2 linked regions of the Immundisolibacter sp. genome follow. The protein of the gene in region 1 interacts with the protein of each later gene in a pairwise test. Links are inferred from orthologs where the notes say so. Each region holds a gene or a part of one and is shown on either strand. Other genes may lie near its edges.

Evidence for each region. Proteins that work in one complex are often made in the same cells at the same time.
Region 2: the proteins of dprA (region 1) and recA interact in binary tests that used the Bacillus subtilis proteins (3 or more experiments, as listed by UniProt). The link is inferred for Immundisolibacter sp. from one-to-one orthologs.

What each region holds. Positions count from the first base shown.
Region 1 is NZ_JACIZD010000001.1:322,675-327,025, reverse strand. Bases 1,541-4,351 are described here. They hold dprA (DNA-processing protein DprA), read right to left. Parts: upstream 3,518-4,351; coding sequence 2,564-3,517; downstream 1,541-2,563. Other genes in these bases: H5U26_RS01560 (LysM peptidoglycan-binding domain-containing protein), read right to left, coding at 3,670-4,351; H5U26_RS01570 (DUF494 family protein), read right to left, coding at 2,070-2,555; topA (type I DNA topoisomerase), read right to left, coding at 1,541-1,991. Outside these bases: more of topA, read right to left, coding at 1-1,540. UniProt on the Bacillus subtilis protein: Protein that helps load RecA onto ssDNA during transformation. Binds cooperatively to circular ssDNA, is able to bridge different segments of DNA. Favors the loading of RecA onto SsbA- or SsbB-coated ssDNA and formation of RecA-DNA filaments.
Region 2 is NZ_JACIZD010000001.1:561,422-566,684, forward strand. The notes cover bases 1,277-4,210. They hold recA (recombinase RecA), read right to left. Parts: upstream 3,290-4,210; coding sequence 2,264-3,289; downstream 1,277-2,263. Other genes in these bases: alaS (alanine--tRNA ligase), read right to left, coding at 1,277-1,789; H5U26_RS02735 (regulatory protein RecX), read right to left, coding at 1,786-2,247; H5U26_RS02745 (sigma-54-dependent Fis family transcriptional regulator), read left to right, coding at 3,914-4,210. In the rest of the region: more of alaS, read right to left, coding at 1-1,276; more of H5U26_RS02745, read left to right, coding at 4,211-5,263. UniProt on the Bacillus subtilis protein: Multifunctional protein involved in homologous recombination, DNA repair and competence.

The sequences.
Region 1 (4,351 bases):
TTCACGCAGCCTATGAAGCGCCCGTAGCGACCGCGCTTGTAGGCCAGATCGCCGCCACACTCCGGACACTTGCGGTCCAGAAGCTCCAGTGGCGGCTCCGGCTCGCCGGTGGCCGGCTTGATGTCGCGCGTGTACTTGCACTCCGGATAGGCGGTGCAGCCGATGAAGTTGCCCCGCTTGCCAAGCCGTATCGCCAGCGGCTTGCCACATTCGGGGCAGGCCTCGTCCAGCTGCTGCTGCGTGACGTCCCGCCGCGCGACCGAGGTTTCGGTCTGCACCACTCGCTCGTGGAACGGCTGCCAGAAGCGCTCCAGCACCGGTACCCACTCCGCCTCGCCGCGCGACACAGCGTCCAGTTCGTCCTCCAGGCGGGCCGTGAAGTCGTAATCGACGTACTGGGTGAAGAACTCGGTCAGAAAGCGGCTGACCACGCGACCGACGTCGGTGGGCATGAAGCGCTTGCCGTCGAGCTGCACGTATTCGCGCTGCTGGAGCGTAGTGATGATACTGGCGTAGGTCGACGGCCGGCCGATGCCGAATTCTTCCAGCGCCTTGATCAGGCTGGCTTCGTTGAAGCGCGGCGGCGGCTCGGTGAAGTGCTGGTTCGCCTCGAGCGCGCGCAGTTCGACCAGCTCGTCCAACTCCAGCGCCGGCAGATTCGCATCGGCCTGCTCACCATCCTCGCGGTTGTCGTAAACGGCCAGGAAACCCGGCTCGCGCACCGTGGAGCCGGTCGCCCGCAGCAGCGTCGGCTTATGGCCGGGTGGGCACAGGTCGACCGCCACGGTGTCGATCACCGCCGGGTTCATCTGACAGGCAATGGTGCGGTTCCAGACCAGCGTGTAGAGCTTCAGCTGGTCCGCGCTCAGGTACGCGCGCACCGACTCGGGCGTGCGCGCCGCGGAGCTGGGCCGGATCGCCTCGTGGGCCTCCTGTGCGTTCTTGCTCTTGGTCTTGAACACATTGGGCGACTTGGGCAGCGTGTCGCTGCCAAATCGCTGGGCGATGAGCTCCCGGATCTCGGCTACCGCTTCCTGCGCCAGGCTGGTGGAGTCGGTACGCATGTAAGTGATCAGGCCGACCGGGCCGCTGCCGATGTCGATGCCCTCGTACAGCTGCTGCGCGATGCGCATCGTGCGCTGGGCGGTGAAGCCGAAGCGCTTGGAGGCTTCCTGCTGCAGGGTGGAGGTGATGAACGGCGGGCCGGGGTTGCGCTTGCGCGAGCGGCGGGTGATGGCGGCTACCTGCAGCCGGCCCTGGGCCTGCTGCTCGATGGTGCTGCGGATCAGCCCGGCGCGCTCGGCGTCGACCACGCTGAACTGTTCGATCTTCTCGCCTTCGAACTGCGCCAGTTTGGCGGCAAAGGCGGCCTTGCCCTTGGCGACGGTGGCATCCAGGGTCCAGTACTCGCGCGGCACGAAGGCCTCGATTTCCTCCTCGCGCTCGACGATCAGGCGCAGCGCCGGGCTTTGCACCCGCCCGGCGGACAGACCGCGGCGGATCTTCTTCCACAGCAGCGGTGAGATGTTGAAGCCCACCAGATAGTCGAGCGCCCGGCGAGCCTGCTGGGCGTTGACCAGGTCCATGGAAATTTCGCCCGGGTGCTCAACCGCATCCTGGATCGCCCGCTGCGTGATTTCGTGAAAAACCACCCGATGCACCGGCTTGTCGGCGAGCACCTTGCGCTCGCGCAGCAGTTCCGCCAGATGCCAGGCGATGGCTTCGCCTTCCCGGTCCGGGTCGGTGGCCAGCAGCAGCTGGTCGGCACTTCGCATCGCCTTGGCGATGGCATCGACGTGCCGGTTATTGCGCTCGATGCCCTCGTAGCGCATGGCGAAGTTGTGTTCGGTTTGCACCGCCCCTTCCTTGGCCACCAGGTCCCTGACATGGCCGTAGGAGGCAAACACCTCGTAGCCGGGGCCGAGGTACTTCTTGATGGTCTTGGCCTTGGCCGGGGATTCGACGACGACGACGGTTTTTGCTGGGTTCATGGTTCGCGCAGCGCCCGCCGTGGCGGTGCGGTTGTTGTCATTCGGACTGGGGCAGCCGCCAGGCGGGCGGCTGATGGGCTATTGCAGGCGCCGCAGCGCATCCGGTTGGGCCAGCTCTTCCATGTAGGCATACAGGTGAGCCGTGTCCGGCCGGTTGTAGATCACCATGAGCGTGATCCACTTGATGTCGTCGAGGTCGATTTCGTCCAGATCGAGCGCCATGGCGCGGTCGATGATGCGGTCCAGCGATGGCCTGTCGACCATCGGATTCTGCCCCAGCAGGATCAGAAAGCCGCGCGCTTCCAGCGTCAGGCGGTATTGCTCCTGGGCCGAGAACTGGCGCTGCGCATGGTCGCTCCAGGGTATGCAGTCGGTCTGGGTGGCCGTGTCATCATCCTGCGCCAGGCTTTCGAGCCAGTCGAAGGCATGGTCGATCTCCCCTTCACCAAAACCCATGCTGGCCAGCTGGCCGGCCAGTTCATCGCGGTCATCGTCGTCCATCGCGCCGTCCTCGCTGTAGTTGTCCAGCAGGAACATCAACACGTCGAGAACGGATTCCTTCATTGATACCCTCAGCGTGCCGGGTGCGGACCGCAGCGGCCAAACAGGCCACCGGGCAGGGCCGTCACCAGGCCATCCAGTTGCAGCGTCAAGAGCATGGTGGAAACTTCCGCCACCGTCAATCCGGTGCGAGCCACCAGCAGGTCCAGACTGACCGGGCTGTCGCCCATATTGGCCAGCACCGGATTGGTGGCCGCAGCCGGCCGGTCGGTGGCCGGCGGTGCTGCGGACAACGGACTCAGACCCCGCTCGAAGGGCGGCAGTTCCTCCAGAATGTCCGATACGTTCTCGACCAGCTTGGCGCCATCGCGAATCAGCGCGTGGCAACCGCGTGCCAGCGGGTTGTGGATGCCACCCGGGATGGCGAATACCTCGCGCCCTTGTTCGGCCGCCAGGCGGGCGGTGATCAGGGAGCCGCTTTGCGCGCCCGCCTCCACCACCAGCACACCCAGCGACAGGCCGCTGATGATCCGGTTGCGGCGCGGAAAGTTGAAGCTGCGCGGCGGCATGCCCACCGGCTGTTCGCTGACCAGGACGCCACGCTGGCGGATTTCCTGGGCGAGATTCAGGTGCTGGCGCGGATAGACGCGGTCCGGTCCGGTACCCAGTACGGCGATCGTCTGGCCGGGCCCGGACAGTGCGCCGCGATGGGCCGCGCCGTCCACGCCTTCGGCCAGGCCGCTCGTTACCAACAGACCGCATTGCGTAAGCGCCGAGGCCATGGCAAACGCGGTCTCCCGGCCGGCCGGCGAGGCATTGCGGCTGCCGACGATGGCGATCTGGGGCGCCAGCAGCAAGCGGGCATCGCCTTCCACCAGCAGCGCCAGCGGCGGGTCCGCGATATGCGCCAGTTGTGGGGGATAGCCGGGTTGGTCCAGAAACAGTGCCTGCCGGTCCTGGCCATTCTGCAGCCAGTCGAGGTCGGTGCGCGGTGGCATTTCGCCCGCGGCAAGGATCTTGTCCACCAGCGTCGTCCTGCCGCCCAGACAGTCCAGCAACGCCGCGCGATGCGCGCCCAGTGCCGACGACGGCGAACCGAACGCCGCCAGCAGGCGACGCCAGGCTGCAATCCCCAGCCCGGGTACGCGGGCCAGGGCAAGGCCGGCGGCGGTTGGTGTCAGGGGGGCGTGACCTCGTCCAGCACGTGCATGGGCCGGGTGGCTGTCATCACCAGGGCATAGCTGACCCGCTCGAAAAGCCGGAACACCATCACCGTGCCGGCCGGATCACCGGGCGGCTGCACGCGCTGGCGGGTCACCGGGTCGTCGATCGGCGGCGGTACCTGGCGCACCTGCAGCACGTGGCCCAGTTCCACCCCATCGCGCTGTCCGCGGCTCAGAACCACCACGCTGTACTGGCCGATCTGCGAAACACCATCCACGACGCTGATGATATGGCCGCGCAGGGGCGTGGTCGGCACATGCGGCATGTAGGACGCCTTCATCGGGCTGTCGTCGGTCGGTATCAGTACGTCGCCTGCGAGCACCTCGCGGCGCGCCTGTGCCACGGACAGGGTGGCCGGATCGCCGGCACGCTGTACGTTGCCGCGACCGATGAACAGCCCGTTGTAACCCAGTGCTTCGCCGCTTTCCGGATCGCGGTAGGCCTCGCCGATGCGAAAGATGTCCAGCGACTCGCCCGGCTGTGCGGCGGTACCGCGGCCGTAGACCCGATCGCCCGCGCCCACCGCGATGTGCTCGTCCGCGGCCGAGGCAACGTATGCAAAATCAGCCGCCCGGTTGCTGTGCAGCACCACGGCTTCTTCCAGGAAGGCCTGAATGTGCTCCAGCGGAATGGCC
Region 2 (5,263 bases), 240 kb from region 1 along the record:
TGCCATGAGAGAAGTCAAAGCGCAGGCGCTCGGCATCGACCAGCGAGCCTTTCTGCGTCACGTGTGGCCCGAGCACCTGGCGCAGCGCGGCGTGCAGTAGGTGCGTGGCGGAATGGTTGGCGCGGATGCGCGTGCGCCGGGCGACGTCGACACGGGCTGTGACCTCATCACCGACGGCGAGTGCGCCTGACGCCAGTACCCCCACGTGCAGGTGCACGTTGCCTTCCTTGCGGGTGTCGGTGACGTCGAACCGGCCGGCGGGGCCTTCGAGCCGGCCCTGATCACCGACCTGGCCACCGGATTCCGCATAAAACGGCGTCTGATCGAGCACCACCGTGGCCTTCTCGCCGGCACCGATGCGCTGCACCGGCGCGCCATCCTTGAACAGCGCCTTCACGCTGGCTTGAACTTCGTCGTGCTCGTAGCCTCTGAAATGTTCGGCCCTTATAACTTCAGCGTCGATAAAATCGCCGATCCGCACACCTTCCTGGGCATGGAACTGGCTGGCCGCCCGGGCTCGCTCGCGCTGCTGCGCCATGGCCTGCTCGAAGCCGTCCAGATCGATCTCGAGGCCCCGCTCGCGGGCAATGTCCGCCGTCAGGTCGACCGGAAAACCATAGGTGTCGTACAGGCGAAACACGGTCTCGCCGGGGATGCACCGGCCCTCCAGGCCCTGCATGTCCCGCTCCAGGATGGCCAGGCCGTGCGACAGGGTCTGGGCGAAGCGCTCCTCCTCTTCCAGCAGGGCCGCTTCCACGGCCGACTGTGCCTGCGTCAGCTCCGGGTAGGCATCGCCCATCTCGCGCACCAGGGGCGCCACCAGGCGGTGGAAGAACGGCCCGCTGGCGCCCAGGCGCTCACCGTGGCGCACGGCGCGGCGGATGATGCGCCGCAGCACGTAGCCGCGGCCTTCGTTGCTGGGCAACACGCCGTCGGCGATCAGGAATGCGCACGAGCGGATGTGGTCGGCAATCACCCGCAGGGAGCGCGAGGCCAGGTCGTCGGTGCCGATCACCTGCGCCGCCGCGTCGATCAGGCCGCGAAAGATGTCCGTGTCGTAGTTGTCGTGCACCCCCTGCAACACCGCCGCCAGGCGCTCGAGGCCCATGCCGGTATCGACCGAGGGCTTGGGCAGGGGCTTCAGGCTGCCGTCGGCCAGGCGCTCGTACTGCATGAAGACCAGGTTCCAGATCTCGATGTAGCGGTCGCCGTCGGCGTCCGGCGAGCCAGGCGGGCCGCCGGCGATGCCTGGGCCGTGATCGTAGAAAATCTCGGTACACGGCCCGCACGGGCCGATGTCACCCATGGACCAGAAATTGTCGTCGCCGGGAATGCGCCGGAAGCGGCTTTCCGGAATACCGATCTCGCCCAGCCAGATGTCGGCGGCTTCGTCGTCCTCGGGGTGGATGGTGACCCACAGCCGCTCGGCCGGCAGGCGCAGCACCTCGGTCAGAAAGCTCCAGGCAAAGCGGATGGCGTCGCGCTTGAAGTAATCGCCGAAGCTGAAGTTGCCCAGCATCTCGAAGAAGGTGTGGTGGCGCGCCGTGTAGCCCACGTTGTCCAGATCGTTGTGCTTGCCGCCGGCGCGCACGCAGCGCTGCGCCGAAGCGGCGCGCCGGTACGGGCGCTGCTCCAACCCGAGGAACACGTCCTTGAACTGCACCATGCCGGCGTTGGTGAACAGCAGCGTGGCGTCCCCGTGCGGCACAAGCGAGCTGGAAGCCACCTCCTGGTGCCCGTGGCTGGCGAAGAAATCCAGAAAACTGCGGCGGATGTCGGTGCTTTTCATGCGTCGTCGTCGGTGACGTTTGTCAGGGCTGCGCGAATCTGCGAACTGGTGAAACCGCGGGCCTGCAGCTGGCGCTGCTGGCGGGCGCGTTCTGCCAGGCTTGCCGTCGTTTGGCGACCGGCTTTCTGCGCATGCGCCGCGCGGCAAGCCGCATACCAGTCAGGGTGTTCTGTGTCGACCACACGGTCGATCACTTCACTGTCCACGCCGTGACTGCGCAAGTCGGCCTGGGCGCGCAGCGGCCCGTAGCGGCGCCGCAGCAGTTCGGTTACCCGCGCTTGCGCATACCGTGTATCGGACAGGTAACCGGCATCCACGAGGCGTTGCAGGGCGGTGTCGGCATGCTGCCGGTCGATGCCCCGCTGGGCGAGCTTCAGAGCCAGTTCACTGCGGGTGTGCTCGCGCCGGGCGAGCAACTTCAGCGCCTGCGCGTGGGCCGCTTCAGCCGGATCGTCCACGCCCCGTCACGAAGGCTCAGGCCGGACTCGCCGCCTCGGCCGCCACCTTGCGGGCCGGCAGCATGCGGCTGCGAATCAGCGCCTCGATGGCCTCGGCCGTTTCGGGGTTGGCACGCAGGAAATCGCGCACGTTGTCCCGACCCTGTCCGATGCGCTCGCCATTGTAGGAATACCAGGCACCGGATTTCTCGATCAGGCCCAGGTTCACGCCCAGGTCCAGGATTTCGCCCTCGCGTGACACGCCGCTGCCGTACAGGATGTCGAACTCGGCGGTCTTGAACGGCGGCGAGACCTTGTTCTTGACCACCTTGACGCGGGTTTCGTTGCCGATCACCTCTTCGCCTTTCTTGATCGAGCCGATGCGGCGGATGTCTAGTCGCACCGAGGCATAGAACTTGAGCGCGTTACCGCCGGTGGTGGTCTCCGGGCTGCCGAACATGACGCCGATCTTCATGCGAATCTGGTTGATGAAGATGACCGTCGTGTTCGAGCGGCTGATGCTGGCGGTCAGCTTGCGCAGGGCCTGCGACATCAGGCGCGCCTGCAGGCCGACGTGCGAGTCGCCCATCTCGCCCTCGATTTCGGCCCGCGGCGTCAGCGCCGCCACCGAGTCGACCACCACGATGTCAACGGCGCCGGAGCGCACCAACATGTCGACGATTTCGAGCGCCTGCTCGCCGGTGTCCGGCTGGGATATCAGCAGCTCGGCGATGTTGATGCCCAGCTTCTCGGCGTAGGACGGATCGAGCGCGTGCTCGGCATCCACGAAGGCCGCCGTACCGCCGAGGCGCTGCATCTGCGCCACGGTCTGCAGGGCGATGGTGGTCTTGCCGGACGATTCCGGGCCGAAGATTTCGATCACGCGCCCGCGCGGCAAGCCGCCAACGCCCAGCGCGATATCCAGGTTCAGCGAGCCGGTCGAAACCGCCTCCACGTCACGGACTGACCCGGGATCGCCCAGACGCATGACGGCACCCTTGCCAAACTGCTTCTCGATCTGCCCCAGCGCAGCTGTCAGTGCCTTCTGCTTGTTGTCGTCCATGCCGTTCCCGTGCCCTGCAGGCGGATGCAATGAGTCGGCGGGCATTATTCCACAGGGCGCCGCGGCTGGCCTAACACAAGGCCCACGGCGCTTGCCCTGGATGGCGATAGCGCAAGAGGCCCCGCCGCGTCGCCGTCCATGGCGACTTTGCCCTCCGTAGCACGGGCAGGAACCGGGAAATCGACAGGCGGCGGTGGAAAAAAAACCGGGCCGGGGTGACCCCGCGGCCCGGTAACGCCGATGAGGCAAACCGATTGTCGGCCGACTCCCTGTGCAAGGGGGAAGCCAGGGTGGCCGGGCCGACCGTCGATTCGCCGATGAGCGGTGTCAGCAGCCATGCCATCCGTGGCTGACTGCGCAGACCCATCAGGACACGCCCGCCGAGGCGTGTCCTGACGATCGACGCGCTGCCGCCTTCGTGGCGACGGCCTGACGACCGCTCAGGCAGTGCGGTGTTAAGCAGCGAGCGTGCCGTATACCGCCAAAGTTAATGTTCAAGCCGTTTTGCTGATCTGCTGGCCTGGTCGGGGTACGCCCTTCCGCAAGGATCGGCCGCTTTCAATGGACGAAATTGTCACCCCGGCCTAGACTTCAAGCCATCTTGTAACAATTTTGTCGGAATTCATGAGCAAGCCCGCATCGGATCTTCCGCCCGGTTCCGCCAGCCTCGTCTACCAATGGCAGGGCGATACCAAACATTTCCCCGACATCGAGGATCTGGCCCGGCGCTTGCGCTTCGCGCCCGCGGAGGGCCGGATCTGGCTCGACGACCAGCGGTCGATCCTGATGCGCGACAGCGCCTTTGGCTCCCTGCGGCGGGAACTGATCGAGTCGATCGGCTTCACGCGCGCGCGGACCGTGCTCAAGCGCGTCGGCTATGCCGAGGGCACACGAGACGCCGCCCTGGCGCGCCGGGTGCGGCCCGAGGGCGACCTGTTCGACGCCTTCGCGGTTGGCCCGCAGGTACACGCGCTCAGCGGTTTCGGTTGGCTGGAGGTACAGGAACTGCGCGTCGATCCGGTCACCAATGCGTTCTATGGCGCGTTTCTGCTGCGCGATTCGATCGAGGCAGACACCCACGTGAACACGCTTGGCGTCAGCGCCGAGGCGGTGTGCTGGACTGCCGTCGGTTATGGTAGCGGTTACAGCAGCGCCTTCGCCGGCCGGCCGATCATCGTGGACGAAGTGGAATGCCGCGCCATGGGCCACGACCACTGCCGCCTGATCGGTCGCACGGTCGAGGAATGGGACCGCCGCCGCCGCAAGGCGCCGTACTTTCGGCCGCAGGAGTTCGTCAACCGCTTCGGCAAGCCGGATGAAGACAGTGGCCAGGCACCCGCCTCGACCGGACCGGCCGTGGACGTCGTGGGCATTTCAGCCGGCTTTGGTGCCGCCATACACCTTCTGGGCAAGGCGGCGCCGACCGACGTCACCGTCCTGTTCCTGGGCGAAACCGGCGTCGGCAAGGAAATCTTCGCGCGCATGTTGCACCGCATGGGCCGTCGCAGCGAGCAGCCTTTCGTGGCGGTCAACTGCGCGGCCCTGCCGGAGAACCTGATCGAGGCCGAGCTGTTCGGCGTGGTCAAGGGCGCGTACACCGGCGCGACGGATTCACGCCCCGGTCGCTTCGAGCGCGCCCACGGCGGCACGCTGTTTCTGGACGAGATCGGCACCCTGACCCTGAGCGCGCAGGCCAAACTGCTGCGCGCGCTACAGGAGGGTGAGATCGAGCGCGTCGGCGACAGCCAGACCCGCAAGGTCGACGTGCGCCTGCTGGCGGCCACCAATGTCGACCTCAAGGACGCGGTCGCGCGGGGCACATTTCGGGAAGACCTATACTTTCGCCTGACCACGTTTCCGGTGCGCATCCCGCCGCTGCGCGAGCGGCGCGACGACATTCCGCTCCTGATGCGCCACTTCCTGCATCGGTTCAGCCAGCGTCACGGCAAGACCGCGGGCAGCTTTGCGCCGGAA